DNA from 3 places in the Duganella kummerowiae genome. Region 2 is predicted to be linked to each of the others. Evidence: predicted binding sites of a transcription regulator. Region 2 holds the regulator's gene; each other region holds the start of a gene.
What was found. Region 2 encodes LexA, which represses DNA repair genes until DNA is damaged. Its sites were predicted from a motif close to ACTGTATNNNNATACAGT; they were not measured.

Region 1 (10,605 bases), on a different contig from region 2:
ACTACGGCGTGCAGTTCGGCGAGCTCGATCCGGTTCACCACACCATGCTGCAGAACCTGACCTACGAAGCCCTGGTCACCGACCGCCACAAGATCGTGTAGGCCCGGTGCTGGAGACAAGCCGGGCTTAGAACCCGTTTCAAAATGAGCAGGGTTAGGCACGGCGACGAAGACAGTGCGCCTGCACGGCCAGGAGCCGTAACGACGCGATGGTCATTTTGAAACGGGTTCTTACAGCTTGGGCCGGTACTTGGCGGGCAGGGTACTGTTGTCGGAGACGGTAGTCTTGCAGGTGGCGCCAGCCGTGCAGGCGATTGCATACACCAGCGTCTTGGTGTCAATATCGGTGCTGCCCGTGTTGCCAAGGGTCACGGTCACGGTGCCGTCGGTGGCGCTGCTGCCGGCCGCCGCCACGCCAGTCACATATTTGCCGGTGGTGGTCGGGATGCCCAGGCTGGCGTTGTCGGTGACGGAGGACAGCGTGCCTTCGTTGAAGGCCTGGACTACGGCCAGGCGCGCTGGGGCCGAGACCGTATTCGCTTCGGCGACCTTGGCTTTCATGGTGTAGTCGCTATAGACGGGGATGGCAAAGGAGGCCAGGATGCCGATAATGGCGACCACGATCATCAGCTCGATGAGGGTGAAGCCGGCTTGTCCCGGTTGCTTGATCATTTTCATCGATTTCATGTTGCTGCTCCTGTGTGAGTGACGTTGGGTACTGTGATACCCCAAACAGGCAATGGCTGTGCCAACCGGTTTTGATGGCAAAAGCGTATCAACCCCGCCCAAAAACGCCACTCTCGCCACCTGCAGCTGACCAGCCTTGTCAGGCTGCCGATTTTTGTCAGTCCGCACTGACGAATTTTGTCATCCAAAAATAAAAAACGGGAGGACCAGGCCTCCCGTTTCTTCGCTTGCAGAACAGCCTGAACTTACAGCATGGCTTTCAGCAGACGCGCCATTTCCGACGGGTTTTTGGTGACTTTGATGCCGCACTCTTCCATGATGTCCAGCTTGGCTTGCGCGGTGTCGGCGCCGCCCGAGATCAGCGCGCCGGCGTGGCCCATGCGCTTGCCCGGAGGAGCGGTGACGCCGGCGATGAAGCCGACCACCGGTTTCTTCATGTTGTCCTTGATCCAACGGGCGGCGTTGGCTTCGTCCGGACCGCCGATTTCGCCGATCATGATGACGGCGTCGGTGTCAGGATCGTCGTTGAACATGCGCATCACGTCGATGTGCTTCAGACCATTGATCGGGTCGCCGCCGATACCGACTGCGGACGATTGGCCCAGGCCCAGGGCGGTCAGCTGGCCCACGGCTTCATAGGTCAGGGTGCCCGAACGGGACACGACGCCAATGCGGCCTTTCTTGTGGATGTGGCCGGGCATGATGCCGATCTTGATTTCGTCGGGGGTGATCAGGCCGGGGCAGTTCGGGCCCAGCAGCAGGGTCTTGGAGCCGGCCTTGGCCATGCGGTCCTTGACTTCCATCATGTCACGAACGGGAATGCCTTCGGTGATGCAGATCGCCAGTTCCAGCTCGGCTTCCACGGCTTCCCAGATGGCGGCGGCGGCGCCTGCCGGCGGCACGTAGATCACGGAAACGGTGGCGCCGGTCTGCGTCGCGGCTTCCTTCACGGAACCGTAGATCGGGATGCCTTCGAAGTCTTCGCCGGCTTTCTTCGGGTTCACACCGGCCACGAAGGCGTTCTTGCCGTTCGCGTAGTCGCGGCAGCCGCGGGTGTGGAACTGGCCGGTTTTGCCGGTGATGCCCTGGGTGATGACTTTGGTGTCTTTGTTGATCAGAATAGACATGTTTGTTTCCTCAATTATTTACCGGCAGCGGCGGCGACGACGCTCTTGGCCGCGTCTTCCATGGTGTCAGCGGAGATGATGGGCAGGCCGGAGTCGGCCAGCATTTTCTTGCCCAGGTCTTCGTTGGTGCCCTTCATGCGGACCACCAGCGGCACGTTCAGCGAGACGGCCTTGACGGCGGTGATCACGCCTTCGGCGATCACGTCGCAGCGCATGATGCCGCCGAAGATGTTCACCAGGATGGCTTTCAGGCCGGGGTTCTTCAGCATGATCTTGAACGCTTCGGTCACTTTCTCGGCCGTTGCGCCGCCGCCCACGTCCAGGAAGTTGGCCGGCTCGCCGCCGAACAGCTTGATGGTGTCCATGGTGGCCATGGCCAGGCCGGCGCCGTTCACCAGGCAGCCGATGTTGCCGTCCAGGGAGATGTAGGCCAGGTCGAATTTCGAGGCTTCCACTTCGGCCGGATCTTCTTCGTCCAGGTCGCGGTAGGCCACGATTTCCGGGTGGCGGAACAGGGCGTTGGAGTCGAAGTTGAACTTGGCGTCCAGGGCGATGACCTTGCCCGAGCCGGTCAGGATCAGCGGGTTGATTTCAGCCAGCGAGGCGTCGGTTTCCCAGTAGGCTTTGTACAGGCCTTGCAGGTTGGTGACGGCGTCGGCAATCGAGCCTTCCGGCACGCCGATCTTGGCGGCGATGGAAGCGGCTTCGGCGTCGGTCAGGCCCACGGCCGGATCGATGGCGATCGAATGGATTTTTTCAGGGTGGGACTCGGCCACTTCCTCGATGTCCATGCCGCCTTCGGAGGAAGCCATCAGCACTACGCGCTGGGTGACACGGTCGGTCACCAGGGAAACGTACAGTTCTTTCTTGATGTCGGCGCCTTCTTCGATCAGCAGGCGGCGGACTTTCTGGCCTTCGGGGCCGGTCTGGTGGGTGACCAGCTGCATGCCCATGATCTGGTCGGCATATTCCTTGACCTGTTCCAGCGATTTCGCCACTTTCACGCCGCCGCCCTTGCCGCGGCCGCCAGCGTGGATCTGCGCCTTGACCACCCATACCGGGCCGCCCAGGGTTTCGGCTGCCTTGACAGCTTCTTCAACGGACAGGCACGGAATGCCGCGCGGAACCGTCACTCCGAATTTTCGGAGGATTTCTTTGCCTTGATACTCATGGATTTTCATGCTGGCTTCCCTTCTGATACTGATATATAAAAATCAGGGTTATGTTGCGAAATAAAACGAACGTGTAAAACGGCGCACGTCGGGGCTAGGCCGGCACAGGCTAGCCGTCCCGAAGCGGGTACAGCGGTGTGATGAAGCGCGGGTGCAGTTCGTGCGGGAGGAGGCCATCGGCGCGGACACCGGAAGCCAGCGGAAAATCATGGACGGCGCCATGCACGTCACGCTCCCACGGCCCTGCCGCGCGGCAGGCGGAGGTGGCATCTACGCGCATACGCCAGGGCGCACGCCGGGTTACTCGATTCGACAGTGACATAAGACCGTGCCGCTGATGCGGCGCTAATTAGTAAGCAGCCATTGTGCTGTTAAGCACGTTGCCGCAGCTTCTACGGACAACCACCGCACCCGCGGCGCTGCAAAAACCCCAAAAGTGTAGCATATCGCGTTCGCAGTTGCGCCAACAACATTTGCAATTTGCTGAAAAACCATGCGCCGATACGGGGAATGTTATGGATGTTCCCGGCAAATGAACGCAATTGCATGAAGTTTTCACCAACGTTTTCGTTGTGAAAATGTCGCAGGCTTACTCTTGATTTTCGCCGCGCAGGGCGGTGCTGATGGCGCGCTGCGAAAACCCGCGCTGCAGCAGGAAGCGCATCTGCTTGTTGCGCTCGTGAGGATCGGCCGCCACGGTACCGAACTTGCGCCGCCACACGTCGCAGGCACGCGCCGTTTCGGTGTCGGCCAGGGAGGATTTGAGTTCGCGCAGGGCGTCGCCGTTGATGCCCTGCTGCTGCAGTTCGGCCACGATGCGGCTGGCGCCGTAGCGGGCCGACTTGCGGTGGACCAGGGATTCGGCATAGCGCTCCTGGGACAGCCAGTTGTTGGCTTCCAGCCAGTCCAGCAGCGCGTCGATATCCTCACCCTCTTCCGCATGGCGGGCCAGCTTGCGCGCCAGCTCCATGCGGCTGTGTTCGCGCAGGGACAGGAAGCGCAGGGCGCGGGCTTTGAGGCTGAGGGGAGGCTGGGGCATGGCTGCCGGCAGCGACGCCGGGGGCCGGCGCCGCTGGAGGATGGATCAGGCCGCGTCGGCGGGCTTGAAGTTGATGACCTTGCCGTCATCGCTGAGCGGCGGCAGCTGGCGCACGCCCAGTGCTTCGCGCACCTTGTTCTCGACTTCCCAGGCCAGCTGCGGACGCTCCTTGAGGAAGGCGCGGGCGTTGTCCTTGCCCTGGCCTATGCGTTCGCCGTTGTAGCTGTACCAGGAGCCGGACTTCTCGATCACCTTGGCGTCGGCGCCCAGGTCCAGGATTTCGCCTTCGCGCGAGGTGCCTTCTCCGTACAGGATGTCGAAGTGGGCTTCCTTGAACGGGGGCGCCACCTTGTTCTTGACTACCTTGACCTTGGTTTCGTTGCCGATCACCTCGTCGCCGGACTTGATCGAGCCGGTGCGGCGGATGTCCAGGCGCACCGAGGCGTAGAACTTCAGCGCATTGCCGCCGGTGGTAGTTTCCGGGCTGCCGAACATGACGCCGATCTTCATGCGGATCTGGTTGATGAAGATCACCAGGGTATTGGTGCGGTTGATGGAGCCGGTCAGCTTGCGCAGCGCCTGCGACATCAAGCGGGCCTGCAGGCCGGGCAGTGAATCGCCCATGTCGCCTTCGATCTCGGCGCGCGGGGTCAGGGCCGCCACCGAGTCCACCACCACCAGGTCCACGCTGCCCGACCGCACCAGGGCGTCGCAGATTTCCAGCGCCTGCTCGCCGGTGTCCGGCTGCGAGATCAGCAGTTCGTTCAGGTTCACGCCCAGCTTTTGCGCATAGCCCACGTCCAGCGCGTGCTCGGCGTCGATGAAGGCGCAGGTGCCGCCCAGCTTTTGCATTTCAGCAATAGCTTGCAGGGTCAGGGTGGTTTTGCCGGACGATTCCGGACCGTAGATTTCCACCACGCGGCCGCGCGGCAGGCCGCCCACGCCCAGCGCGATGTCCAGGCCCAGCGAGCCGGTCGACACCACCTGGACTTCTTCCGGCGGTGCGCTGCCGTCCATGCGCATCACGGAGCCCTTGCCAAATTGCTTTTCAATCTGGGCCAGCGCGGCCGCCAGGGCCTTGGCTTTCTCGGATGCGGGTATTGCGCCTTTTTTCTCGTCCATGATGATCTTTCCGCTGGGTAAGCAGTGAGTGGAATTCCGGTACAGGCGATACTGTATAAAAAAACAGTGATCAATGCAAGCGCGATTTGCAGCACAATAGAAGTACAACAAAAAAACACCAAAGCAACGCCCGAGGAGACTGTTATGCGTATTTTACTGGCCGAGGACGACAGCGTACTGGCGGACGGGCTGACCCGTTCCCTGCGCCAGTCCGGCTATGCCATCGATTGCGTGGGCAACGGCCAGGAGGCCGACACCGCGCTCTCGACCCAGGAATTCGATCTGCTGATACTGGACCTGGGCCTGCCCCGCCTGTCCGGGCTGGAAGTGCTGCGCCGCCTGCGGGCGCGCGGTTCGCTGCTGCCGGTGCTGATACTCACGGCGGCCGACTCCATCGAACAAAAGGTCAACGGCCTGGACCTCGGCGCCGACGACTACATGGCCAAGCCCTTCGCCCTGTCCGAGCTGGAGGCGCGGGTGCGGGCCCTGACCCGGCGCGGCGCCGGCGGCGGCGCCACCATCATCAAGCACGGCCCGCTGTCCTACGACCAGGTGGGACGCAGCGCCTACATCCACGACCAGATGCTGGACCTGTCGGCGCGCGAACTGGGCCTGCTGGAAATCCTGCTGGCCCGCACCGGCCGCCTGGTGTCCAAGGAACAGCTGGTGGACCACCTGTGCGAATGGGGAGAGGAAGTGAGCAACAACGCCATCGAAGTCTATGTGCACCGCCTGCGCAAGAAGATCGAGGTGGGCGGCATCCGCATCGCCACCGTGCGCGGCCTGGGCTATTGCCTGGAAAAATACGTGGAAGGCGCGCGCGCCGAACTCGCGGGGCACAGCGCCAAGTGAAGGAGCCGGGGGACAGCGGCGACACCTGGCAACCGCCCGCCGCCGAGCAGGACGACGGCATCCAGCACTCGCTGTTCGGCGAAATCCTGGACTGGATGCTGGCTCCGCTGCTGCTGCTGTGGCCGATGAGCATCGCCATCACCTACCTGGTGGCCAAGAGCATCGCCAACCAGCCCTTCGACCATGCGCTGGAGGACAGCGTCACCGTGCTGGCCCAGCAGGTGCGCACGGTGGACGGCAAGCTGATACGCCACCTGCCCGGCAGCACCCGCGACATCCTGCGCGCCGACGATATCGACAATGTCTACTTCCAGATCCTCGGCCCCGACAACGCCTACGTGGACGGCGACCGCGACCTGCCGCCGCCGCACGAGGAAGACAAGTTCCGCGCCGGCCTGGTGCGCTTCCGCAACGACAGCATGCACGGCACGGCGGTGCGGGTGGCCTATTCCTACGTCCAGCTGGACAACACCGGCGACGATGAGGCCCAGCTGGCCCTGGTGCAGGTGGCCGAGACCCTGGAAAAACGGGCCCAGCTGGCCAACGAGATCATCAAGGGCGTGATACTGCCGCAGTTCATCATCCTGCCCATCGTGCTGGCCCTGGTGTGGTTCGCGCTGGCGCGCGGGCTGTCGCCGCTGGCCCAGCTGCAGGAGCGCATCCGCGCGCGCAGCTCGGACGACCTGAGTCCCATCGATTCCAAGCAGGTGCCGGAGGAAATCTCGCCCCTGGTGCGCTCGCTCAACGAACTGCTGGGCCGGCTGTCCCAGAACATCGAGATGCAGAAGCGCTTCATTGCCGACGCGGCGCACCAGATGAAGACCCCGCTGGCCGGCATGCGCATGCAGTCCGAGCTGGCCCTGCGCCAGACCGACCAGGCCGAGGTGCACCGCTCGCTGGAGCAGCTGGCCAAGAGTTCGGAAGCGGCCACCCGCCTGGTCAACCAGCTGCTGGCCCTGGCCCGCGCCGAGCATCTGCCGCAGGCCGGCACCGCGCCGCAGCCGCTGGACCTGGGCGAGCTGGCGCGCAGCGTGGTGCACGACTGGGTCCAGGCCTCTTTTTCGCACCGGATCGATCTCGGCTACGAGGCCCCGCCGCAGCCGGTGGAAATCGACGGCAACCCGACCATGCTGCGCGAACTGCTGTCCAACCTGATCGACAACGCCCTGCGCTACACCCCGGCCGGCGGCAGCGTCACGGTGCGGGTGCGCGAGACCGCCGAGCACGTCCTGCTGGAGGTGGAGGATACCGGCCCCGGCATCCCTCAGGCCGAGCGCGCCCATGTCTTCGAGCGCTTCTACCGGGTGCTGGGCTCCAACGTGCCGGGCAGCGGCCTGGGGCTGGCCATCGTGCGCGAGATCGCCCAGCAGCACGGCGCCGAGGTCGATGTGTTCAACAATCCGCGCGCGGCCAACCCCAGGCTGCCGGGCGCCCTGTTCCGCCTCAGCTTCCCGCTGCCGCCACGGCCGCCGCAGGACGACAACGAGATCATCTACTATGGATAAACCTGGATTGCGCGGCCTGCACTGGCGCCGCACCCGCCGGCTGAGCGCCTGGCTGCTGGCGGCCTGGATACTGACCGGCTTCTGCGCCGCCTTTTTCGCGCGCGAGCTGGCCGGCCTGTCGGTGTTCGGCTGGCCGCTGTCGTTCTACCTGGCGGCCCAGGGCGCGTCCCTGGTCTACCTGGCCATTATCGGGGTCTACGCCTGGCGCATGCGGCGCCTGGACCTGGGCGCCGCCGGGGAGCAGCGTCCTTGAGCCAGCGCTCCTTCCAGCAGCGCCTGCGGCGCTACTACACCTTGTTTACCATCGGCTTCGCCGGCTTCCTGGTGGCCCTCACGGCGCTGGAGCAGGAGGGCATGCCGCGCGTGTGGATAGGCTATCTGTTCATGTTCGCCACCATCGTGCTGTACGCCACCATCGGCGTCATCAGCCGCACCTCCAACGTGCTGGAATACTACGTGGCCGGACGGCGCGTGCCGGCCGTGTACAACGGCATGGCGACGGCGGCCGACTGGATCTCGGCGGCCAGCTTCATCAGCCTGGCCGGCACCCTGTATTTGCGCGGCTTCGACAGCCTGGCCTACATCATGGGCTGGACCGGCGGCTACTGCCTGGTGGCGCTGCTGATCGCACCCTATCTGCGCCGCTTCGGCCAGTACACCCTGCCTGACTTCCTGGCCGCCCGCTACGGCGGCGGCGACGGCGCCAACTGGGGCGGGCGCACCGTGCGCCTGCTCGCGGTGGGCGCCACCATCGCGGTCTCCTTCACCTACGTGGTGGCGCAGATCTATGCCGTGGGCCTGATCGCCTCGCGCTTCACCGGGGTCGATTTCTCGGTCGGCATCTTCCTCGGCCTGGCCAGCATATTGGTTTGCTCGTTCCTGGGTGGCATGCGCGCCATCACCTGGACCCAGGTGGCGCAGTACATCATCATCCTGGTGGCCTTCCTGCTGCCGGCCATCTGGCTGTCGGCCAAGCAGGGCGGCAACCCGGTGCCGCAGGTGGCCTACGGCACCCTGCTGCCCAAGCTGGGCGCGCGCGAAGCCGCGCTGCAGCAGGACCCGAAAGAGCTGCAGGTGCGCGCCATCTTCCGCCAGCGCGCCGACGACTACCAGGCCAGGCTGGACGCCCTGCCCGCCTCCTGGGAACAGGGCCGTATCGCGGTCCAGCACCAGCTCGACAAGGTCAAGCAGCGCAACGCCTCCCTGCTGGAAATCCGCGCCGCCGAAAAGGCGCTGATCGCCTACCCCAAGACCGCCGAGGAAGCGGCCCGCAGCTGGAGCGAGGAGCGCGACCTGAACCTGGCGCGCGCGGCGCCCATCACGCCGCACGCCACGCCCTACCCCGGCACGCCGGAGCAGTCCGACATCAAGCGCAACAACTTCCTGGCCCTGGTGTTCAGCATGATGCTGGGTACGGCCGCGCTGCCGCACATCCTGATGCGCTCCTACACCACGCCCTCGGTGCACGAGGCGCGGGTGTCGGTGTTCTGCGCCCTGTTCTTCATCCTGCTGATCTACCTCACCATCCCGGCGCTGGCGGTGCTGGTCAAGTACCACATCTACAGCAGCCTGGTGGGCAGCGACTATGCCCACCTGCCGAGCTGGGTCTCGTACTGGGCCAATGTGGACAAGGTCCACCCGCTGCTCAGCATCAGCGACATCAACCATGACGGCATCGTGCAGCTGGCCGAAATCGCCATCGACGCCGACGTGCTGGTGCTGGCCACGCCGGAAATCGCCGGCCTGCCCTACGTGGTGTCCGGACTGGTGGCGGCCGGCGGGCTGGCGGCCGCGCTGTCGACGGCGGACGGCCTGCTGCTGGCGATTTCCAACGCGCTGTCGCACGACGTGTATTACAAACTGGTCGATCCCTCGGCCTCGACCCAGAAGCGGGTCACCATCTCCAAGCTGCTGCTGCTGGCGGTGGCCTTCATCGCCGCCTACGAGGCCTCGCAAAAGCCGGGCGACATCCTGTCGCTGGTAGGCGCGGCCTTCTCGCTGGCCGCCTCCACCCTGTTCCCGGCGCTGGTGCTGGGCGTGTTCTGGAAGCGCGCCAACCACCAGGGCGCGATTGCCGGCATGGTCACCGGCTTCTGCGTGTGCGTGTACTACATGGTGCACACCAGCGCCACCTTCGGCGGCGGCGCGGCCGGCCAGTGGTTCCACATCGCGCCGATTTCGGCCGCCGTATTCGGCGTCCCGGCCGGGGTGCTGGCCATGGCCGTGGCCAGCTGGCTGACGCCGGCGCCGGACGGGCGCACCATGGCCCTGGTGGACTATATTAGATCGCCGGAACTATAGCGAAAAAAGCAAGGCGGTGTTATTCTCAGGCAATTATTTATTTTGTAACGACACGAGGTAGAGTTCCATGAAGCACGCCACCATCCTGCGCACCACCGTCCTGGCCTGCGCCCTGGCCACCAGCCAGGCCGTCCTGGCGGACGCCGCCCAGTCCACCGAGGCGGCCGCCGCGGCGCCCCAGGCCGCCGCCCTGCCGCCGCTGGAAGCTTTTTTCGACAATCCCGCATTCAGCGGCGCCGCGCTGTCGCCCAGCGGCAAATACCTGGCGGCCAAGGTGGGCGGCAAGGACCAGCGCGAACGCCTGGCCGTGGTCGACCTGGCCACCAGCCAGCTGACCGTGGTGGCCAACTTCGTGGACGCCGACGTCGGCGACTTCCACTGGGTCAGCGACGAGCGCCTGGTCTATGACGTGACCGACCGCAGCGTCGGCCCCGGCGACGCCCGCTACGCGCCTGGCCTGTACGCCGTCAACCGCGACGGCAACGGCTTCCGCCAGCTGATCAACCGCAGCAACCGTCCCGATGTCAGCGGCGTGGCCGCGCGCCTGGTGCTGCCCTACAATCACTACCTGCTCAGGCAAAAAATCGGCCTCAAGGACAACATCGTCTACGTACAACGGGCCAACTACAGCGGCGACCAGTTCGACAGCGCCGACCTGCTGCGGCTCGATACGGTCAGCGGCACCAGCACCATGATCAAGCGCCCCGGCAAGGTCAAGAGCTGGCTGCTGGACCAGAATGGCGAACCGCGCATCGCCGCCACCATGGAGCAGGGCGAGACCACCTACCTGTACCTGGACCC
Region 2 (10,605 bases):
GTGCATGTAAAATTATTCTCGCTGTCGGTCTGACGATCAGGCGTTTTCGACGATGATGCCTTCGATGATGTTGGCCACGTCTTCGCAGCGGTCGGTCACCGTTTCCAGGATTTCGTAGATGGCTTTCATCTTGATCAGGTTGCGCACGTCCGGCTCGTCGCGGAACAGCTTGGACATGGCGGCGCGCATCACGTGGTCGGCGTCCGATTCCAGGCGGTCGATCTCTTCGCACACGGCGACGATCTGGCGCGAGTTGTCCATGTTGTGCAGCATGCCGACCGCTTCCTTGACCTTCTCGGTGCAGGCCAGCACCAGCTCGGCCAGGCGCTTGGCTTCCGGGGTCACCGAGTGCAGGTCGTACAGCGACACGGTCTGGGCCGCATCTTCCAGCAGGTCCAGGATGTCGTCCATCTTGGTGATCAGCTTGTGGATGTCGTCGCGGTCGATGGGGGTGATGAAGGTCTTGTGCAGCAGGTCCACCGTGGCGTAGGTGATCTTGTCGGCCTGTTTTTCCACGCCTTCGATGGCGTGCACGCGGTTTTCCAGGTCGTCGAAGTTGGTCATCAGGCCCAGCATTTCCTTGGCGCCCTTGACGCACAACTCGGCGTGCTGGTTGAACAGGTCAAAAAATTTGCCCTCAGAGGGCATCAAGCGTCCGAACATTGTCTTTCTCCGTTTATCGATACGTGTTGCGATACGTGTTGCTTGCCGGCCGCGCCCGGGTCGGGCGCACCGGCGCTTAGTCGCCTTGGTAAGTCGCCAGGTTACCGGCGTAGTTGCCAAACTTGGTGTATGCGCCTATCCAGGTCAGGCGGACGGCGCCGATCGGGCCGTTACGCTGCTTGCCGATGATGATCTCGGCGGTGCCCTTCTCGGGCGAATCGGGGTTGTAGACCTCGTCGCGGTACAGGAAGATGATGACGTCCGCGTCCTGCTCGATAGCGCCGGATTCGCGCAAGTCCGACATCACGGGGCGCTTGTTGGGGCGCTGCTCCAGCGAGCGGTTCAGCTGCGACAGCGCGATCACCGGGCAGCCCAGCTCCTTGGCCAGGCCCTTGAGCGAACGCGAGATTTCCGAGATCTCGGCGGCGCGGTTGTCGCCCGGCTTGGAACCCTGCATCAGCTGCAGGTAGTCGACGATGATCAGGCCCAGCTTGCCGCACTGGCGCGCCAGGCGGCGCGCGCGGGCCCGCATCTCGATCGGGTTCAGGGCCGGGGTTTCGTCGATGAAGATCTGGGCGTCGTTCATCTTCTGGATGGCGTGCGTCAGGCGCGGCCAGTCCTCGTCGATCAGGCGGCCGGTACGCAGGCGGTGCTGGTCCAGCTGGCCGACCGAACCCAGCATACGCATGGCCAGCTGGGCGCCGCCCATCTCCATGGAGAACACGGCCACCGGCAGGCCCGCTTCGATGGCCACGTTCTCGCCGATGTTGACCGAGAACGCGGTCTTGCCCATGGACGGGCGTCCGGCCACGATCACCAGGTCGCCGCCCTGCAGGCCGGAAGTCATGCGGTCCAGGTCGATGAAGCCGGTCGGCACGCCCGTGATCTCGGACTGGTTCTCGCGCGAGTAGAGTTCGTCGATGCGTTCCACCACCTGGGTCAGCAGCGGCTGCACCGGCAGCCAGCCGGCCGCGCCGCGCGCGCCCTGCTCGGCAATGGCGAAGATGCGCGATTCGGCCTCGTCCAGGATTTCCTTGGTTTCCTTGCCCTGCGGGTTGAACGCCTGCCCCGAGATATCGTCGGCCACCGTGATCAGCTGGCGCAGCACGCCGCGGTCGCGCACGATCTCGGCGTAGCGCCGGATATTGGCCGCCGACGGCGTGTTTTGCGCCATCGCGTTCAGGTAGGCCAGGCCGCCCACTTCCTCCGCCTTGCCCAGCTGGACCAGCGCCTCGTACACCGTGATCACGTCGGCCGGCTTGGAAGCGTTGATCAGCCTGACCATCTGCTCGAAGATGATGCGGTGGTCGTAGCGGTAGAAATCCTCCGGCTGCATGAAGTCGGCGATACGGTCGAAAGCGGCGTTATCGCGCAGCAGGCCGCCGATGACGGACTGTTCCGCCTCGATGGAATGCGGCGGTACGCGGATCGAGTCTACCTGTGGATCGGAGGGGGCGTTCATGGCGGGCATTATACCTGCTTAGCTACGGCGGCAAAAAAAGTGCCGCTAAAAAATTTTGTTGCATAAATGAAAAATGCATGAAAAAAGCCGGGGGTTCCCCGGCTTTTTTAGGTATTGCACGACACCAGCCCCGCAGGGCCGGACGCCGTTCTTAGGCAGCTTCGCCCACGACGGCGATGGTCACGTCGACCACCACGTCGGTGTGCAGGGCCACGCTCACCGGGTGTTCGCCGGTGGTTTTCAGCGGGCCGTTCGGCAGGCGCACGTTGGCTTTTTCAACGGCGAAACCGACTTTGCTCAGGGCTTCGGCGATGTCGAAGTTGGTCACGGAACCGAACAGGCGGCCGTCAACGCCGGCTTTCTGGGTCACGGTCACGGTCTGGCCGGCCAGTTTCTCGCCCTGGCCTTGTGCTTCAGCCAGCTTGGCGGCGGCGGCTTTTTCCAGCTCGGCGCGCTTCACTTCGAATTCAGCCACGGCAGCGGCGGTAGCGCGGCGGGCTTTCTTTTGCGGGATCAGGAAGTTACGTGCGTAACCGTCCTTGACTTTAACGACTTCGCCCAGGTTGCCCAGGTTGACAACTTTTTCCAACAGAATGATTTGCATGTTTCTCTCCAGGATGGTCTGCGGCGCGGATTAGGCGTTGTGCAGATCGGTGTAAGGCAGCAGGGCCAGGTAGCGAGCGCGCTTGATGGCGGTGTCCACTTGGCGCTGGTAGTGCGCCTTGGTGCCGGTCAGGCGGGCCGGCATGATCTTGCCGTTTTCCTGGATGAAGTCCTTCAGGGTGTCCACGTCTTTGTAGTCCACTTGTTCCACGCCGGCGGCGGTGAAGCGGCAGAACTTCTTGCGCTTGAACAGAGGGTTTTGTTGCTTGCGCTTTTCTTTCAGCTTGAGCTTGTTTTTGTCGAACTTTTTACCGAATGCCATTTTAGGCTCCTGTATCTAAATGGGCGCTGTCTGCGACAGCACTGAAATCAATGATGTGAAATACCAGGCTTTTGCTGTTGCGGTTTTTCTTGTTCAGAAAACCGCTGAACTGATACAGCCCTCCCAGAGACGCCTGCCCGAAGCGGTTCGCAATCTCGCCCGCGGCTATCGCGGACACTTCGAACTCGCTGAGCCGGGCGATGCCGGCCTCGATTTGCTGCGACCGGTGCTGCAGGACAGCGTTCACGATCGGCATGCCGGCCGGGGTGTACCGCAGGGTATCCCGCTCGGCGATCAAGGCGATGATCTGGAGCTGGTTCAGCTCAGGTTCCCAGCAAATTAAGCGGCAGCGGCTGCGGGAGCAGCGGCGGCTTCAGCGCGGTGGGATTTCGCTGCATCTTCGCGTTGCACCGACTTCATCATCGGCGAAGGAGCGGTTTCCGCTTTCTTCATTTTCACGGTCAGGTGACGCAGCACGGCATCATTGAATTTGAATGCGGTTTCCAGCTCGACCAGGGTCTCGTTGTCGCATTCGATGTTCATGCAGATGTAGTGTGCCTTGGCCAGCTTCTGGATCGAGTAAGCCATTTGGCGGCGGCCCCAGTCTTCGACGCGGTGCACGTTGCCACCGCGGCTGGTGACGCTAGCTTTGTAGCGTTCGATCATGGCGGGCACTTGCTCGCTCTGGTCCGGATGGACGATAAAAACGATTTCGTAGTGACGCATGTAAACTCCCTTAAGGACTTGAAGAAATAGCCCACCCTGGCGTCAAGACAGGTGTGGGAAGAGGTAAGCCCGCGACTATAGCACTGTTTTGCCCCCAAAACAAGCAGCCGCCCGGGGCGCGCCGGGCGGCGCGCATGAAAATATTTCGTCCAAAACAAGAAATCCCCTTGCATTCCCTCTCGCACTGTACAAAAATACAGACTGTTTATATCCACAGGCCAGAGGGCCCCGCTCCCATGATCAAGCTCACCGCACGGCAAGAACAAATTCTCAACCTGATCAAGGACGCCATCGACAACACCGGCTTCCCGCCGACCCGCGCCGAAATCGCCAACGAGCTGGGCTTCAAGTCCGCCAACGCGGCCGAGGAGCACCTGCAGGCGCTGGCGCGCAAGGGCGCCATCGAAATCGCGGCCGGCACCTCGCGCGGCATCCGCCTGCTCGGCGCGCACGCCGAGCCGGCCCCGTCGCGCATGCCGCCGCCCAACGCCATGATGTCGCTGCCGCTGATCGGCCGGGTGGCGGCCGGCTCGCCCATCCTGGCGCAGGAAAACCTGGAGACCAGCTACGCGGTCGATCCCAACCTGTTCTCGGCCAGGCCGGACTACCTGCTCAAGGTGCGCGGCGAATCCATGCGCGACGTCGGCATCATGGACGGCGACCTGCTGGCCGTGAAAAAGGTGGACACCGCCAAGAATGGCCAGATCGTGGTGGCGCGCATCGGCAGCGAAGTGACAGTCAAGCGCTACCGCAAGACCGGCGGCCTGGTCGAGCTGCTGCCCGAGAATCCCGACTTCAAGGTGATACAGGTCGATCCGGAAGCCGACGAGTTCGCGCTGGAAGGCCTGGCGGTCGGCTTGCTGCGTACTTGGCATTAAAAAAGGGGCTCTCAATCCGCGCTGAGCGCGATCTTGAGCGCGTTCAGGCTGATTGGGAGATCCCTTTTTTTCTTAACATCCTTCAAGGGCGCAGCTGAAGTCGCCCAGCAAGTCCTCGGTATCCTCGATGCCGACCGAGACCCGTATCAGCGATTCGGCTATGCCCATGGAGGCGCGCCGTTCCGGGCCCATCTCGTAGAAGATGGTATGCGCCACCGGGATGATCAGGGTGCGGGTGTCGCCCAGGTTGGAGGCCGGGATTGCCAGCTTGAGGCGGTTCAGGAAGTCGAAGCAGTCTATGCCCTCCTTCAGCTCAAAGCTCAGCAGCGAACCATAGCTCAGGAACAGCTCGGTGGCGATGCCGTGCTGCGGGTGCGAGGGCAGGCCCGGGTAGTACACGGCCGCCACGCGCTCATCCGATTCCAGCAGGCGCGCCAGGGCCAGGGCATTGGCGCTGGTGCGCTCCATGCGCAGCGCCAGCGTCTCGGCGCCCACGGCGATATGGTGCGCCGCTTCCGGCGCCAGCGAGGCGCCGAAATCACGCAAGCCCTTGGCGCGGATCTGCGCCAGGCCCCACTGCGGCGCGGCGGCCTTCTTGTAGTTGTCGTAGATGTTGGGATAGCGGGTCCAGTCGTACACCCCGGTGTCGGTGACGGCGCCGCCCAGCGCGTTGCCGTGGCCGGCAATGGACTTGGTCAGGGCGTTGACCACCAGCCCGGCGCCCACCGCCCTGGGGCGGAACAGATAGGGCGAGGTCATGGTGTTGTCCACCACGTACAGGATGCCGCGTTCGGCGCACAGCTGGCCGATGCGCTTCAAGTCCGCCACCTGGGTGCGCGGGTTGGCGATGGTCTCGACAAACACGACCCGCGTCTGCGGCGTGATGGCCGCCGCCACCTGGGCCACGTCGGTGGCGTCCACGAAGCTTACATCCACGCCCTGGCTGATGGCGGTCTGCCACAGGCTGTTGGTATTGCCGAACAAAAAGGACGAGGACACCACGTGGTCGCCGGCGCGCAGCAGCGCCTGGAACACCGCGCCGATGGCGCCCATGCCGGTGGCGAAGCAGATGCTGCCCACGCCCTGCTCCATCTTGCTGATCTTGTCCTCCAGCGCGGAGATGGTGGGATTGCCCTGGCGGCCGTAGCGGAAGCCCGGCTCGCGGCTTTGGAACACGGCGGCCAGCTGGCGCGCGTCGGCGTAGCCGAAGGCCACCGAGGTGTGGATGGGCTTGTGCAGCGAGCCGTGCTCTATGCCCTTCTGGCGGTCGTTGTGCAGGATGGTGGTGGTAAAACCGTAGTTCTTCTTGTCGTTCATGTGGGATTCCGAGTGCTGCGGTGAGGCGAAAAAAAAGCCCGGTACCGTGGGGCACCGGGCTGCGGCATCAGGCTTCCGATGTCGCCAGGTTCAGGTTCAGCTGGGTGCGCGCGGCGTCTTCCGGCAGCGGGGCCTTGGTCGGGTTGTGGCGCGCATGCTCGATCTTGTCCAGGTAATCCCTGGACACGTCGCCGGTGATGTAGACGCCGTCGAAGCAGGATGCCTCGAACTTGGTCAGGGCTGGATTGACGTCCGAGATCGAGCGCTTGAGCGCGTCCAGGTCCTGGTACACCAGGGCGTCAGCCGTGATTTCGCGGCACACTTCCTCGGTGCTGCGGCCGTGGGCGATCAGTTCGTCGCGGGTCGGCATGTCGATGCCGTACACGTTCGGGTACAGCACCGGCGGCGCGGCCGAGGCGAAGATCACTTTCTTGGCGCCCGATTCGCGCGCCATCTGCACGATCTCGCGGCTGGTGGTGCCGCGCACGATGGAGTCGTCCACCAGCAGCACGTTCTTGCCCTTGAATTCATCGACAATGGCGTTCAGCTTCTGGCGCACCGATTTCTTGCGCATGGCCTGGCCCGGCATGATGAAGGTGCGGCCGATGTAGCGGTTCTTGATGAAGCCTTCGCGGTACTCCTTGCCCAGCTTGAGCGCCAGCTGGATGGCGGCCGGACGCGAGGAATCGGGAATCGGCATCACCACGTCGATATCGTCGGCCAGGCCTTCGCGCTTGATCTTCTCGGCCAGGTATTCGCCCATTTTCAAGCGGGTGCTGTACACCGAGGCGCCGTCGATCACGGAATCGGGACGGGCCAGGTAGACGAATTCGAACACGCAGGGGTTGAGCGAGGGATTGTCGGCGCAGATGCGGCTGTGCAGCTGCTTGTCGGCGTCGATGAACACCGCTTCGCCCGGCGCGATGTCGCGCACGAAGCGGAAACCCATGCCTTCCAGCGCCACCGATTCGGAGGCGATCAGGTATTCATTGCCCTGGGCCGTTTCGTTGATGCCCAGGCACAGCGGACGGATGCCGTGCGGATCGCGGAAGGCCAGCATGCCCACGCCGGCAATCTGCGCCACCGCCGCATAGCCGCCGCGCACGCGGCGGTTCAGCACCGTGACCGCCTCGAAGATGGCGTCGGCCGTCAGCGACAGGCCGGTGGTGGCCTTATGGATTTCGTGCGCCAGCACATTGAGCAGCACTTCCGAGTCGGAATCCGTGTTGATGTGGCGGCGGTCGTTCTTGAACATCTCTTCCTTGAGCTGTTCCCAGTTGGTCAGGTTGCCGTTGTGCGCCAGCGTGATGCCGTAGGGGGCGTTCACGTAGAACGGCTGCGCTTCCTCTTCGCTGGACGAACCGGCGGTCGGATAGCGGCAGTGGCCGATACCGGTGTTGCCTTGCAGGGTACGCATGTTACGGGTACGGAAAACGTCGCGCACCAGGCCATTGGCCTTGTGCATGGCGAACATGCTGCTGTGATTGGTCGCTATGCCCGCCGCATCCTGGCCGCGGTGCTGCAGCAGCAGCAGCGCGTCATACAGCAGTTGGTTGACAGGTTGATGGGATACGACGCCGACGATGCCACACATGGTAGTGCTCCTGAACTGGTGCTACGGATTTAATAATGCTGAAAAACGATGCTTAAAAATTCACATGCTGCGCCAGCGCAGCGGGTAACCAGGGTTTCACGGCGCGGGCGCCGCTTTCCGCGAACGGGCTCAACACCGCGTCGCGCCAGAATGCCTGCTTGGGCAAGGACGTCATCCCGCACAAGATGACGGCGGCCAGCACAATCACAAGCCCCTTGCCCAGCCCGAAAAAAGCGCCCAGGCCGCGGTCCACCAGCGACAGGCCGCCTGCCTCGATCAGCGCCCCCACGGCCATGCCGAGCAGGCCCATCAAGATGCGCACACCGAAGAACATGGCCACGAAGGCCACCATCAAGCGGATGGCCTCGCCCGGTATCGCTGCCGGCAGCATGGCCGCCAGCTGCGGGCTGTAGGCGTTGGCGGCGACAAAGGCCACCACCCAGCTCAGCAGCGACAGCACCTCGCGCACCACGCCGCGCATGGTGCTGATAATGACGGAGGTGACCAGCACGAACAGCACCAGGTAGTCGAACAGCGTCAAGTCAAACGGGCTCACGTCGCACCACGCCGGCTCAGACCGGCTCCAGCCTGCCGTTCAAGCCCATCTTGCCCAGCTTGGCGCGCACCTTCTCGGCCTCCTCCTTGTTGTTGAAGGGGCCGACCTTGATGCGGGTGGCGTCGCCCGACGGTGTTTTTTGCGTATAGGACTTGATGCCGGCCTCGCGCAATCTGGCCTGCAGCTCGTCGACCTTGTCCTGCGCCGACAGGGCCGCGACCTGCAGCACGTATTTCTGGTTGTCGGCGGCCGCCGGCTTGGCCGATTGCTTGCCTTCCAGTATGGCCATGGCGCGCGCGGCGTCGTCCGAGGCGGCGGCGGGCTTGGCCTCCTCCTTGGCCTTGGCGGCGGCGCGGGCTTCGGCCAGCTTGCGTTCGGCGTCGGCTTTTTCCTTGTCCAGGCGCTCGGCGCGGGCCTTGGCCTCGGCCTCGGATTTGGCCTTGGCCAGCGCTTCCTGCTTCGCCTTCGCTTCACTCTCGGCCTTCAGGCGGGCTTCGGCTTTCTGGCGCGCCTCGGTTTCGGCGCGGGCGTCGGCCACGGCCTTGGGATCGGGTTTGGCTTCCGGCTTGGGCTCGGGTTTGGGCTCGGGTTTGGCCCCGGCCACGGCCTTGGGCTCGCCCTTGGACTCGGGCTCGGCCCTGGCTTCCCTGGCCTTGGACGCATCAACGGCGGCCACGGCGGGAGCGGCAGCCTTCAGCTTGGCATCGTCGACGATCTCCTCGGAACTGTCCAGCGCGGCGCTGGCGGCGACGCTGGCCGCCGCCGGGGCAGGCTTGTCCTTGGACGGTATCTTGATGTCGATGTCGGACGCCAGCGGCTTGGGCTCGGAGTCCAGTATCATGGGCAGGCCGACGGCGACGGCCAGCGCCAGCGCGACAGCGCCCACCAGGCGGCGGCGTGCACGTTTCTTTTCCGGCAAGACGGGATCATCAGTTTCGCGGCTGCCACGGCTGCCGCGCCCGCGCGTGTTGCCCTCGGAGGATGCACGTTTGGAACGGGCGCGCTCGGACAAGGCCTGGTCGTCGGGACTGGTGTAATAGCCGCTGTCCTGGCTGGCGTCCTGCTTGTTTTTACCGGATTTCGAGAACAAGCCCATGCGTGATGTCGTTCGGTGTCAATGAAGTGAGGATTTTCGGGCCGCCATGACGCCGGCGACGGTGATGAAAGATCCAAAGACCACAATTCTATCATCCTCACCGGCACGGCTGAGGGCATTTGCGTAGGCCTGCCCCGGATCGGGAAATATTTCAATAGTCCGTTCGGCCCGTTCCGGCTGCACGATCTGCACCTTGGCCGCCAGTTCGGAGGCGCTGGCCGCGCGCGGCGAGGGCAAATCGGTCAGACACCAGTGGTCCACATGCTCGGACATGGCGGCAATCACGCCATCGATATCCTTGTCGTGCATGGAACCGAACACGGCGTAGGTGTAGCGGTAAAAGCCCATGTTGCCGAGGTTCTGGTTCAGGGCCGAGGCCGCGTGCGGGTTGTGCGCCACGTCCAGGATCACGGACGGACGGCCCGGCAGCACCTGGAAGCGGCCCGGCAGCTCCACAGTCACCAGCCCGGTGCGCACTTCCTGGGCGCCCACCGGCAGCTCCAGCTTGAGCGCTTCCAGCGCGGCCAGGGCGGCGCAGGCGTTCAGTATCTGGTTGGCGCCGCGCAGGCTGGGGTAAGCCAGGGCGTTGCGGCGCTGGCCGCGGCCGCCATAGTTCCATTGCTGCTTGTCGCCCGCGTAGTTGAAGTCGCGCCCCATCAGCCACAGGTCGGCGCCTATGGCTTCGGCGTGCGCGATCAGCGACTTGGGCGGCAGCGGGTCGGAGCAGATGGCCGTCTTGCCGGGGCGGAAGATGCCGGCTTTCTCGAAGCCGATGGCTTCGCGGGTGTCGCCCAGGTAGTCGGTGTGGTCGATGTCCACGCTGGTGACGATGGCGACGTCGGCGTCCACCACATTGACCGCGTCCAGGCGGCCGCCCAGGCCCACTTCCAGTATCACCACGTCCAGGCCGGCCTGCGACATCAGGTGCATGATGGCCAGCGTGGTGAATTCAAAATAGGTCAGCGTGGTCTCGCCACGGGCCGCTTCCACCACGTTGAAGCTGGCAACCAGGGCTTCGTCGCTGGCCAGTTCGCCATTGACGCGGGCGCGCTCGTTGAAGTCCAGGAAGTGCGGCTTGATGTACAGGCCGGCCTTGTAGCCGGCGCGCAGCAGGATGGATTCCAGCATGGCGCAGGTCGAGCCCTTGCCGTTGGTGCCGGCCACCATGATGACCGGGCAACTGAAGGCCAGCGCCATGCGTTCCTTGACGGCGCGCACCCGGTCCAGGCCCATGTTGATGACGGTCTCGGCGTGGCGGGATTCGAGCAGGGCCAGCCAGGCTGGCAAGGTAGTGGGGAGATTCTGCATGATGACTCTGAAATGGAAAACGGCGCGCAGGCCGGATGATATCCGATTGCGCGCCGTTGCGTGGGGCGGGGTGCCGCTTT
Region 3 (10,605 bases), on a different contig from region 2:
CGCTGGCCGTGTCCGGTATCACGGCCGGGGGCAGCGGTACGTCGCCCTCGTCCAGGGTGATGAAGGACTTGCCGCCCTTGATGCGGCTGACCATGTCGCCGGCCTTGGCCACGAAGCCGAAACCGGCGCTGGTGGCCAGCAGCAGCTGGGTGGCGGCCGGACCGGCGTAGTAATGCAGCAGGCGCACGCCGCCCGACAGGTCGACCAGGGTGGTGATGGGCACGCCGTCGCCGCGTGCGTTGGGCAGGGCCGCCACCGGCACCGAATACACCTTGCCGTTGCTGCCGAAGGCCAGCAGGTTGTCCACCGTGCGGCACTCGAAGGCGCCGTACAGGGTGTCGCCGGCCTTGAAGGTGAACTGGGTGGCGTCGTGGCCGATGCCGCCGCGCGCACGCACCCAGCCTTTCTCGGAAATGATGACGGTGACCGGTTCGTCCACCACCTTCTGTTCCACCACGGCCTTCTGCGCTTCCTCGATCAGGGTGCGGCGGGCGTCGCCGAACTGCTTGGCGTCGGCCTCGATCTCGCGGATGATGGCGCGCTTCATGGACGATGGATTGTCCAGCAGGTCCTGCAGGGAGCCGCGCTCCTTGCGCAGGGTGGCCAGTTCCTGTTCTATCTTGATGGCTTCCAGGCGCGCCAGCTGGCGCAAGCGGATTTCCAGGATGTCCTCGGCCTGGCGCTCGGACAGCTTGAAACGTTCGATCAGCGCCGCCTTGGGTTCGTCCGAGTTGCGGATGATGCTGATCACCTCGTCGATATTGAGCAGGACGATTTCGCGCCCTTCCAGGATGTGGATGCGCTCATCGACCTTGCCCAGCCTGAACTGGGTGCGGCGGGTGAAGGTGGCGAAGCGGAAGGTGACCCACTCGCCCAGGATCTCTCCCAGGCCCTTCTGGCGCGGGCGGCCGTCGCCGCCTATCATCACCAGGTTGATGGAGCTGGACGATTCCAGCGAGGTGTGGGCCAGCAGCATGAGCATGAACTCGGTCTGGTCCTGGTTCTTGGACTTGGGCTCGAACACCAGGCGCACCGGCGCGCCGCGGCCCGATTCGTCGCGTATGGTGTCGAGCGAATTGAGTATCAGCGACTTGAGCGCCAGCTGTTCCGGCGTCAGCGTCTTCTTGCCCAGCTTGACCTTGGGATTGGTCAGTTCCTCGATTTCCTCCAGCACCTTTTGCGCCGAGGTGCCGGGCGGCAGTTCGGTGACCACGGCCTGCCACTGGCCGCGCGCCAGGTCTTCGATCTTCCAGCGCGCGCGCACCTTCATGCTGCCGCGGCCCGAGGCGTACATCTCGTGGATCTGCGCGGCCGGGGTGATGATCTGGCCGCCGCCCGGGAAGTCCGGTCCCGGGATCAGCGCCATCAGCTCGGCGTGGGTGATCTTGGGGTTGCGTATCATGGCCACGGCGGCCTGCGCCACCTCGCCCAGGTTGTGGGAGGGGATCTCGGTGGCCAGGCCGACCGCGATGCCCGAGGCGCCATTGAGCAGCACCATGGGCAGGCGCGCCGGCAGCACCGTCGGTTCCTCGGTGGAGCCGTCGTAGTTGGCCTGGAAGTCCACCGTGCCCATGTCGATTTCATCGAGCAGCAGGCGCGAGATGGGCGTCAAACGGGCTTCGGTGTAGCGCATGGCCGCCGCGCCGTCGCCGTCGCGCGAGCCGAAGTTGCCCTGGCCGTCGATCAGCGGATAGCGCAGCGAGAAGTCCTGGGCCATGCGCACCAGGGCGTCGTACACCGACTGGTCGCCGTGCGGGTGCAATTTACCGAGCACGTCGCCCACCACGGCGGCCGACTTGCGCGGCTTGGCCGTGGGGCCCAGGCCCAGTTCATTCATGGCGTACAGGATGCGGCGCTGGACCGGCTTCTGGCCGTCGCTGACGTCGGGCAGGGCGCGGCCCTTGACCACCGAGATGGCGTAATCGAGGTAGGCGCGCTCCGCGAAGGTGGACAGGGTCAGCGACTCGCCATCGCCGCCGCCCGGGCCGCCGGGCTGGTTGAATTCTTCCGGTTCCGGAACCGGCTCGTCAAAGAGATTTGCTTGGGTCATGGTATGTCGTGGTAGTGGTGCGGGCGGCGTGTCAGATGTCGGCTTCGGCTTCGTTGCCGTGTTCCTCGATCCAGGCGCGGCGCGCGGCCGCTTCGCCTTTCCCCATCAGCATGTTGAAGCGCGCGGCCGATTCGTCGTGGGCAAAGCCGCCCAGCGAGACCGGCAGCAAGCGCCGCGTGTCCGGGTTCATGGTGGTTTCCCACAGCTGTTCGGCGTTCATCTCGCCCAGGCCCTTGAAGCGCGAAATGCCCCAGCTGCCATCCTTGAGGCCTTCCTTGCGCAGTTTGTCCTCGATGGCTTCCAGCTCGCCATCGTCCAGCGCGTACAGCTTCTGGATGGGTTTCTTGCCGCGCGCCGGGGCGTCCACGCGGTACAGCGGCGGACGGGCGATGCAGATATTGCCGTTGGCGATCAGCGCCGGGAAGTGCTTGAAGAACAGGGTCAGCAGCAGGACCTGGATGTGCGAGCCGTCCACGTCGGCATCGGACAGGATACAGATTTTCCCGTAGCGCAGGCCGGACAGGTCGGGCGTGTCGCCCACCTGGTGCGGATCGACGCCGATGGCCACCGCGATGTCGTGGATTTCGTTGTTGGCGAACAGGCGGTCGCGGTCGGTCTCCCAGGAGTTCAGCACCTTGCCGCGCAGGGGCAGGATGGCCTGGTATTCCTTGTCGCGCCCCATCTTGGCCGAGCCGCCGGCCGAGTCGCCCTCCACCAGGAACAGTTCATTGTGTTTGATGTCGGACGATTCGCAGTCGGTCAGCTTGCCCGGCAGGACCGCCACGCCGGACGATTTCTTCTTCTCGACCTTTTGCGCCGAGCGCATGCGCGACTGGGCCTGCTTGATCACCAGCTCGGCCAGCTTCTTGCCGTAGTCGACGTGGTGGTTGAGCCACAGTTCCAGCGCCGGGCGCGAATAAGTGGACACCAGCCGCACCGCGTCGCGCGAATTGAGGCGCTCCTTGGTCTGGCCCTGGAATTGCGGGTCCAGCACCTTGGCCGACAGCACGAAGGAGACCCGCGCGAACACGTCCTCGGGCATCAGCTTGACGCCCTTGGGCAGCAGGGCGTGCATCTCGACAAAGCTTTTCACGGCGCCGAACAAGCCTTCGCGCAGGCCCGATTCGTGGGTGCCGCCGCTGATGGTGGGGATCAGGTTGACGTAGGATTCGCGCACGATGGGGCCATCCTCGGTCCATGCCACCACCCAGGACGCGCCTTCGCCCTCGGCGAAGCCTTCGGCGTCCGGCCCGGCGAACTGGGCGCCCTCGAACAGCGGGATCACGGTCTCGCCGCCGGCCAGGGCTTCGCTCAGGTAGCCGCGCAGGCCGTCGTCGTATTTCCAGGTCTGGCTGTCGCCGCTCTTGGCATTGATGAGCGTGACGGAGACGCCGGGCAGCAGCACGGCCTTGGAGCGCAGCAGGCGCTGCAGCTCGGCCTGCGGAATGGCGCCGCTGTGGAAGTAGCTGGCGTCTGGCCAGGCGGTGACGCGGGTGCCGGATTTCTTGCCATCGCGCGGGGCCACGGCCGAGGACAGCGGCTCGACCACGTCGCCGTGCTCGAAGGCGATGCGGTGCACGCCGGTGCCGTCCGGCTCCTTGCGCCACACGGTGATTTCCAGGCGCTTGGACAGGGCGTTGGTGACTGACACGCCGACCCCGTGCAGGCCGCCGGAAAAGGCATAGGCACCGCCGGCGCCCTTCTGGAACTTGCCGCCGGCGTGCAATCGGGTGAACACGATTTCCACCGTGGGCACGCCTTCCTCGGGGTGCAGGCCGACCGGGATGCCGCGCCCGTCATCCTCGACGGTGACGGAGCCGTCCGCGTTCTGGGTGACGATGATGTTCTTGCAATGGCCGCCCAGCGCCTCGTCGGAGGCGTTGTCGATCACCTCCTGGATGATGTGCAGCGGATTCTCGGTACGGGTGTACATGCCGGGGCGCTGCTTGACCGGCTCCAGGCCCTTGAGGACGCGGATGGATGATTCGCTGTAGTCGGATACGGGTTTTTTAGTGGCCATACGTGAGCGGTTCGGTTCTTATGGTTACGGCAATGATGCTGGAAATAGCTGTGATTATATACAGTTATTTTGGCAAGACAGTGAATTCTGTGGCCGGGCGGCCGGGCGCGCCAGCCTGCGCATTCTATCCGCAACCGCTGCGCGGGGGAATTTATACGCGGTGTTTACAGGTGTGCGTGGTCTTTTTAGGCCGTTTTTACTGGGCCCCCGCTACGCTGGAAGCCTGACTTTTACTCCACCACAGAAAGACCGCAACATGAAAATAGCTTTAATTGCAGCCGCCCTCATGGCCTCTTTGACCGGCACTCCCGCCCTGGCGGAGGAGCAGCAGGCCGCCGAGGCCAGGCCGGACAACGACACCAGCTTCAACGCCGCCATCGCCAGCGACTACCGCTACCGCGGCATCTCGCAGGCCCGCTTGCAGCCCGCGCTGCAGGGCGGCTTTGACTATGTCCACAACCCATCCGGTTTCTACGCGGGCACCTGGCTGTCCAGCATCAAATGGACCAGGGATGCGGGCGGCGGCGGGCATGTGGAATGGGATAGTTACGCCGGCAAGCGCGGGCAGCTGAGCGCGGACGTTTCCTATGACGTGGGCGTGCTGGGCTATGTGTATCCATCCAATGGGCTGGACCAGGTGGCCGGCTACAAGGACGCCAACACGGCCGAGGTCTACGGCCAGCTGGGCTACGGCCCTGCCTACCTCAAGTATTCGCACGCCGTCACCAACCTGTTCGGCTTCGTGGACAGCAGGAACAGCGGCTATGTGGACCTGGGCGCCAACATCGACGCCGGCAACGGCCTGACCGTGAATCTGCACGCAGGCCACCAGGACGTCAGGCACAATGGCGCGGCCAGCTACAGCGACTGGAAGCTCGGCCTGACGCAGGACTTCGGCGTGCTGACCGGGGCGCTGGCCTTGATCGGCACCAACGCCAGCGAAAGCGCCTATGCCTCGCCCGCCAGCGGCAAATTCCTCGGCAAGACGGCTCTTGTATTGAGCATCAGCAAAGTATTCTGATCGTTTTGGGGCGATAATATGCAAAGAATATTATCGTTTATAGGCGGTCAAAATGGATGTAAAAGAACTTCGGCTAAGGCAGGTTGAGCGTGCAACTGACGAGGCTGCTATTCCGCCACGTCCGCGCGCAGGCTGGATACAGACCATACGCTCTGCATTAGGTATGACCACGCGGCAGCTTGCGGGACGGCTGTCAGTCAGCCAAAGCACCTTGGCCGCCCTGGAAAAATCCGAGGCCGAAGAGCGCATCACGCTGCAATCGCTGCGCCGGGTGGCCGAAGCCCTGGACTGTGACCTGAAATACACGCTGGTGCCACGGACGCCATTGCGCCAGCGTGTGCACGAGCGTGCCGACGCCATCGCCAGGGAGCGTGCCGCACGCGTGCTGCACACCATGCGACTGGAAGACCAGGCGCCTGGAGACGAGCTGAACAGCGAAGAAATCCAGAAAATCCGCCGCTCTCTGCTGGACCGCAGCTGGAAGCATTTATGGGACTGATACCCGGTGCCTCGCACGCGCCAGGCGCCACGCCACTGGACCCCGACGAAGCTGCCGGGCTGATCCCGAAGCATGTCACGCTTCAGCATGAACTCAACGAATTCGAGCACCTGAATATATTGAGCGCGCAAGATTGGGCCCTGCGCCGGCGGCGTAAGGACTTTCTCAGCGAAGCATACGTCAGGAATTTGCACAAGAAGATGTTCAATAAAACCTGGCGCTGGGCTGGCACTTTCAGGAATTCTGAAAAAACCATAGGCGTCGATCCTGCACACATCAGCGTGCGCTTGCGGGATTTGCTCATGGATGTACAGGCATGGGGCGAGCACGCGACCTATCCTTTGGATGAGCAAGCCATGCGCTTGCATCACAGGCTGGTGGCTATACACCTTTTCCCTAACGGTAACGGGCGCCACGCACGCCTCTATACCGACATCTTTCTGCATCATAAAGGCGCGACGCCCTTTACCTGGGGACAGGTTGATTTGGTCTTGCCCAGCGCCACGCGCAAAGCCTATATCGCCGCATTGCAGGCTGCGGACCAACGTGACTACAGCCTGCTGCGGGCTTTCGTACGTACCTAGTGCTGGATCATTGTCCGGCGGTCTGGTTGCGCTTGGCGATTTCGTTGCCCACGTAGCCGCCGCCCACGGCGCCGGCGATGGTGGCCAGTGTGCGGCCATGGCCGCTGCCCACCTGGTTGCCGACCAGGCCGCCCACCAGCGCGCCTATGCCCATGCCCAGCGCGCTGTTCTGCGCCTGCTGCGGCGCCGGGGCCGGACGCGCGTCGCGCGCCGCATCCGCCTGGGCATACTGGCTGTCCTCATACGACGCATTCGTACGGCGCGGCGCATCGTGCTTCACCACGGTTTTATAGCGCACCACCTCGCGCACCACCGGCGCGGGAGCCGGCTGCTGGACCGCTGGGGTCACCGGGGCCGCTGCGGTGGCAGGGGCTGCCGCAGTAAGCGGGGCCGCCGCCGCGAGGGGCGCGCCGTCGGCCGGCGTGCCGGTGGAGGCGCCGCGCGAGTTCGGCAGCAGGCCCGCGATCGCAGCCGCGCCCACCAGGCTGACGATGGTGAGCGAGACGGCTGCGGTGGCCACCAGCGGGTGGATACGGTTCTTGGCAACGGTGGTGGTGGTTTCCATGTTCTCTCTCCGGTAAGGGGCGCCATGCGCGCCGATAAGCCTGTAACGCGCCAGCCGCGCATCGGGCTGTTTTAAAAACGTTTCCACCGTAAGCAGATGTAAGCGGGATGTTTACGGTTTGTTTACAGCACCTGCTCCAGTCTTTACAAAATCTTTAGGCCCCAGCCGCTAACCTTTCCAGTGTCGAAACAAGACCTTCAAAGGTGGGATGTATGGATATCGTATTTATAGGGGCGATGGTGCTGTTCATCGCCGTGACCTGGGCCATGGCGGCCGGCTGCGAGCAGCTGGGAGGCCGTCCATGAGCCCTTTTTACCTGATCGGCGCCATCTCGGCCGCCGGCCTGCTGGTTTACCTGGTGGTGGCCCTGCTGAAGGCGGAGGACCTCTGACATGAGCATGCAATCCGCAATCCTGCTGGCCGTGTTCCTGGCCGTGCTGCTGGCGCTGGCCTGGCCGCTGGGGGTGCTGCTGGCCCGAGTCGGCGACGGCGGCGCCATCCCCGGCATGGGCTGGATGGCCCGCATCGAACGGCTGCTGTACCGCGCCGCCGGCATCGCCGGCAAGGATGGCAAGCCCGAAGGCCAGGGCTGGAAGACCTACACCACCGCCCTGCTGCTGTTCAACGGCATCGGCGCCATCGCCGTGTATGCGCTGCAGCGCCTGCAGGCTTATCTGCCCCTGAATCCCCAGGGCATGGCCAATGTCAGCCCCGATTCGGCCTTTAACACCGCCGTCAGCTTCGTCGCCAACACCAACTGGCAGGGCTACAGCGGCGAGCAGACCATGAGCTACCTGACCCAGATGCTGGTGCTGACCGGCCAGAACTTCTTCTCGGCCGCCACCGGCATGGCCGTGGCCTACGCCCTGATACGGGGCTTTTCCTCGCGCTCGGCCAAGTCCATCGGCAACTTCTGGGCCGACGTGACGCGCTCCACCCTGTACGTGCTGCTGCCGCTGTCGCTGCTGTTTTCCGTGTTCCTGATGGGGCAGGGCGTGATCCAGAACTTCTCTGCCTACCAGGACGTGCAGCTGATGGACCCGGTCACCTACACCCAGCCCAAGGTGGGCGCCGACGGCCAGCCGGTGAAGGACGCCAGGGGCGAGCCGGTCACCGAAACCCTGACCGCCACCACCCAGACCATCGCCATGGGCCCGGTCGCCTCGCAGGAAGCGATCAAGATGTTGGGCACCAACGGCGGCGGCTTCTTCAACGCCAACTCGGCCCATCCCTACGAGAACCCGACCGCGCTGTCCAACTTCGCGCAGATGCTGGCCATTTTCCTCATTCCGGCCGGCCTGTGCTTCGCCTTCGGCCGCATGGTGGGCGACCGCCGCCAGGGCTGGGCCGTGCTGGGCGCCATGACCTTGCTGTTCGTGGCCACCACCGCATGGGTGCTGGGCGCCGAGCAGGCCGCCCATCCGGCCCTGCAGGCCATGGGCGTGGACCAGCAGATGAGCGCCCTGCAATCGGGCGGCAACATGGAAGGCAAGGAAACCCGTTTCGGCATCAGCGCCTCGGCCCTGTTCGCGGCCGTGACCACGGCCGCTTCCTGCGGCGCCGTCAACGCCATGCACGATTCCTTCACGCCCATCGGCGGCATGATCCCCATGCTGCTGATACAGTTCGGCGAAGTGATCTTCGGCGGCGTCGGCTCCGGCCTGTACGGCATGCTGGTGTTCGCCATCATGGCCGTGTTCATCTCCGGCCTGATGATAGGGCGCACCCCGGAATACCTGGGCAAGAAGATACAGTCCTACGAGATGAAGATGACCTCCATCGCCATCCTGGTGACGCCCACCCTGGTGCTGGCCGGCACCGCCATTGCCGTCATGGCGGACGCCGGCAAGGCCGGCATCGCCAACCCGGGCGCGCACGGTTTCTCGGAAATCCTGTACGCCTTTAGCTCGGCCGCCAACAACAATGGCAGCGCCTTTGCCGGCCTGTCCGCCAATACGCCGTTCTACAACACCATGCTGGCCATCGCCATGTGGTTCGGCCGCTTTGCCATGATCGTGCCCATCCTGGCCATGGCCGGTTCGCTGGCCGGCAAGAAGCGCCTGGAAGCCAACGCCGGCACCATGCCTACCCACGGCGCCATGTTCATCGGCCTGCTGTGCGGCGTGGTGGTGCTGGTCGGGGTGCTCAACTACGTGCCGGCGCTGGCGCTGGGCCCCGTGGTCGAACACCTGCAGCTGTATAAATAATCGTGAGGTCATCATGGATCAAGCTCAAACCTTATTTACCAATCCGCCGGCCCGCAAGCTGCAGCTGTTCGATTCCGAATTGCTGCTGCCAGCCATCGCGGATTCCTTCCGCAAGCTGCACCCGCGCGTGCAACTGCGCAGCCCGGTCATGTTCGTGGTCTATGTGGGCAGCATCATCACCACGCTGCTGTATGTGCAGGCCCTGTTCGGCCAGGGCGAGGCCAGTCCCGGCTTCATCCTGGCCACGGCGGTGTGGCTGTGGTTCACGGTGCTGTTCGCGAACTTCGCCGAAGCCCTGGCCGAGGGCCGCAGCAAGGCCCAGGCGGCCTCGCTGCGCAGCCTGAAACAGAGCGTCACGGCCAAGAAGCTGGCCTCGCCCAAGTTCGGCACCACCTGGCTGCCGCAGCCGGCCACCGACCTGCGCAAGGGGAATTACATTTTGGTGGAAGCGGGCGACCTGATTCCCATCGACGGCGAAGTGATCGACGGCGTGGCCTCGGTGGACGAAAGCGCCATCACCGGCGAATCGGCGCCGGTGATACGCGAATCGGGCGGCGATTTCTCGTCCGTGACGGGCGGCACCCGGGTGCTGTCGGACTGGCTGGTGGTCAAGGTCACCGCCAATCCCGGCGAGACCTTTTTGGACCGCATGATCTCGATGGTGGAAGGCGCCAAGCGCCAGAAGACCCCCAACGAGATCGCCCTGACCATCCTGCTGGTGGCGCTGACCATCGTGTTCCTGGTGGTGACCGTGACCCTGCTGCCGTTCTCGCTGTTCTCGGTGGCCGCCGCCGGTTCAGGTACGCCGATCACCATCACGGTGCTGATCGCCCTGCTGGTGTGCCTGATCCCGACCACCATAGGCGGCCTGCTGTCGGCCATCGGCGTGGCCGGCATGAGCCGCATGATGCAGGCTAATGTGATCGCCACCTCGGGCCGCGCAGTGGAGGCGGCCGGCGACGTCGACGTGCTGCTGCTCGATAAAACCGGCACCATCACCCTGGGCAACCGCCAGGCGGCAGCCTTCTTCGCCGCGCCCGGCGTCACGGAGCAGCAGCTGGCCGACGTGGCGCAGCTGGCCTCGCTGGCCGACGACACCCCGGAAGGCCGCAGCATCGTGGTGCTCGCCAAGCAGAAGTTCAACATCCGCGAGCGCGAGATGGCGGCTTTGAATGCGGTATTCGTGCCGTTCTCCGCCAACACCCGCATGAGCGGCCTCGATATCGGCGCCCGCGCCGTGCGCAAGGGCGCGGCCGATACAGTGCGCAAGTACGTGGAATCGCTGGGCCAGCCCTATCCGGCCGAGGTGGCGCGCGCCGTGGAAGACGTGTCGCGGCGCGGCAGCACGCCGCTGGTGGTGGTGGACGACGGCCGCGTGATGGGCGTGGTGGAGCTCAAGGACATCGTCAAGGGCGGCATCAAGGAGCGCTTCGCGGAACTGCGCCGCATGGGCATCAAGACCGTGATGATCACCGGCGACAACAAGCTGACCGCCGCCGCCATCGCCGCCGAGGCGGGCGTGGACGATTTCCTGGCCGAGGCTACGCCAGAGGACAAGCTCAAGCTGATCCGCAGCTACCAGGCCGAAGGCCGGCTGGTGGCCATGACCGGTGACGGCACCAACGACGCCCCGGCCCTGGCCCAGGCCGACGTGGCGGT

Region 1: the regulator LexA is predicted to act here: its motif matches at 5,197-5,214, upstream of recA (recombinase RecA).
Region 3: the regulator LexA is predicted to act here: its motif matches at 4,118-4,135, upstream of ACLB1G_RS16470 (DNA topoisomerase IV subunit B).

Annotation. Positions count from the first base shown of each region.
Region 1 is NZ_JBKFEH010000008.1:63,212-73,816, forward strand. Features, by position in the region: gene ACLB1G_RS08095 (pilin) at 231-686, opposite strand; gene sucD (succinate--CoA ligase subunit alpha) at 932-1,813, opposite strand; gene sucC (ADP-forming succinate--CoA ligase subunit beta) at 1,828-2,994, opposite strand; gene recX (recombination regulator RecX) at 3,575-4,024, opposite strand; gene recA (recombinase RecA) at 4,070-5,146, opposite strand; gene ACLB1G_RS08120 (response regulator) at 5,291-5,998, shown strand; gene ACLB1G_RS08125 (sensor histidine kinase N-terminal domain-containing protein) at 5,995-7,503, shown strand; gene ACLB1G_RS08130 (DUF4212 domain-containing protein) at 7,496-7,756, shown strand; gene ACLB1G_RS08135 (sodium:solute symporter family protein) at 7,753-9,804, shown strand; gene ACLB1G_RS08140 (alpha/beta hydrolase family protein) at 9,872-10,605, shown strand, end outside.
Region 2 is NZ_JBKFEH010000010.1:390,400-401,004, reverse strand. Features, by position in the region: gene ACLB1G_RS15460 (inorganic phosphate transporter) at 1-6, opposite strand, end outside; gene ACLB1G_RS15455 (DUF47 domain-containing protein) at 37-663, opposite strand; gene ACLB1G_RS15450 (replicative DNA helicase) at 740-2,125, opposite strand; gene rplI (50S ribosomal protein L9) at 2,277-2,729, opposite strand; gene rpsR (30S ribosomal protein S18) at 2,760-3,050, opposite strand; gene priB (primosomal replication protein N) at 3,052-3,372, opposite strand; gene rpsF (30S ribosomal protein S6) at 3,390-3,776, opposite strand; gene lexA (transcriptional repressor LexA) at 4,013-4,654, shown strand; gene ACLB1G_RS15420 (cystathionine gamma-synthase family protein) at 4,727-5,971, opposite strand; gene purF (amidophosphoribosyltransferase) at 6,039-7,565, opposite strand; gene ACLB1G_RS15410 (CvpA family protein) at 7,618-8,106, opposite strand; gene ACLB1G_RS15405 (SPOR domain-containing protein) at 8,138-9,217, opposite strand; gene folC (bifunctional tetrahydrofolate synthase/dihydrofolate synthase) at 9,236-10,525, opposite strand; gene accD (acetyl-CoA carboxylase, carboxyltransferase subunit beta) at 10,604-10,605, opposite strand, start outside.
Region 3 is NZ_JBKFEH010000011.1:97,264-107,868, forward strand. Features, by position in the region: gene parC (DNA topoisomerase IV subunit A) at 1-2,050, opposite strand, end outside; gene ACLB1G_RS16470 (DNA topoisomerase IV subunit B) at 2,082-4,070, opposite strand; gene ACLB1G_RS16475 (TorF family putative porin) at 4,327-5,091, shown strand; gene ACLB1G_RS16480 (mobile mystery protein A) at 5,144-5,590, shown strand; gene ACLB1G_RS16485 (mobile mystery protein B) at 5,581-6,174, shown strand; gene ACLB1G_RS16490 (glycine zipper 2TM domain-containing protein) at 6,182-6,739, opposite strand; gene kdpF (K(+)-transporting ATPase subunit F) at 7,041-7,130, shown strand; gene kdpA (potassium-transporting ATPase subunit KdpA) at 7,132-8,946, shown strand; gene kdpB (potassium-transporting ATPase subunit KdpB) at 8,960-10,605, shown strand, end outside.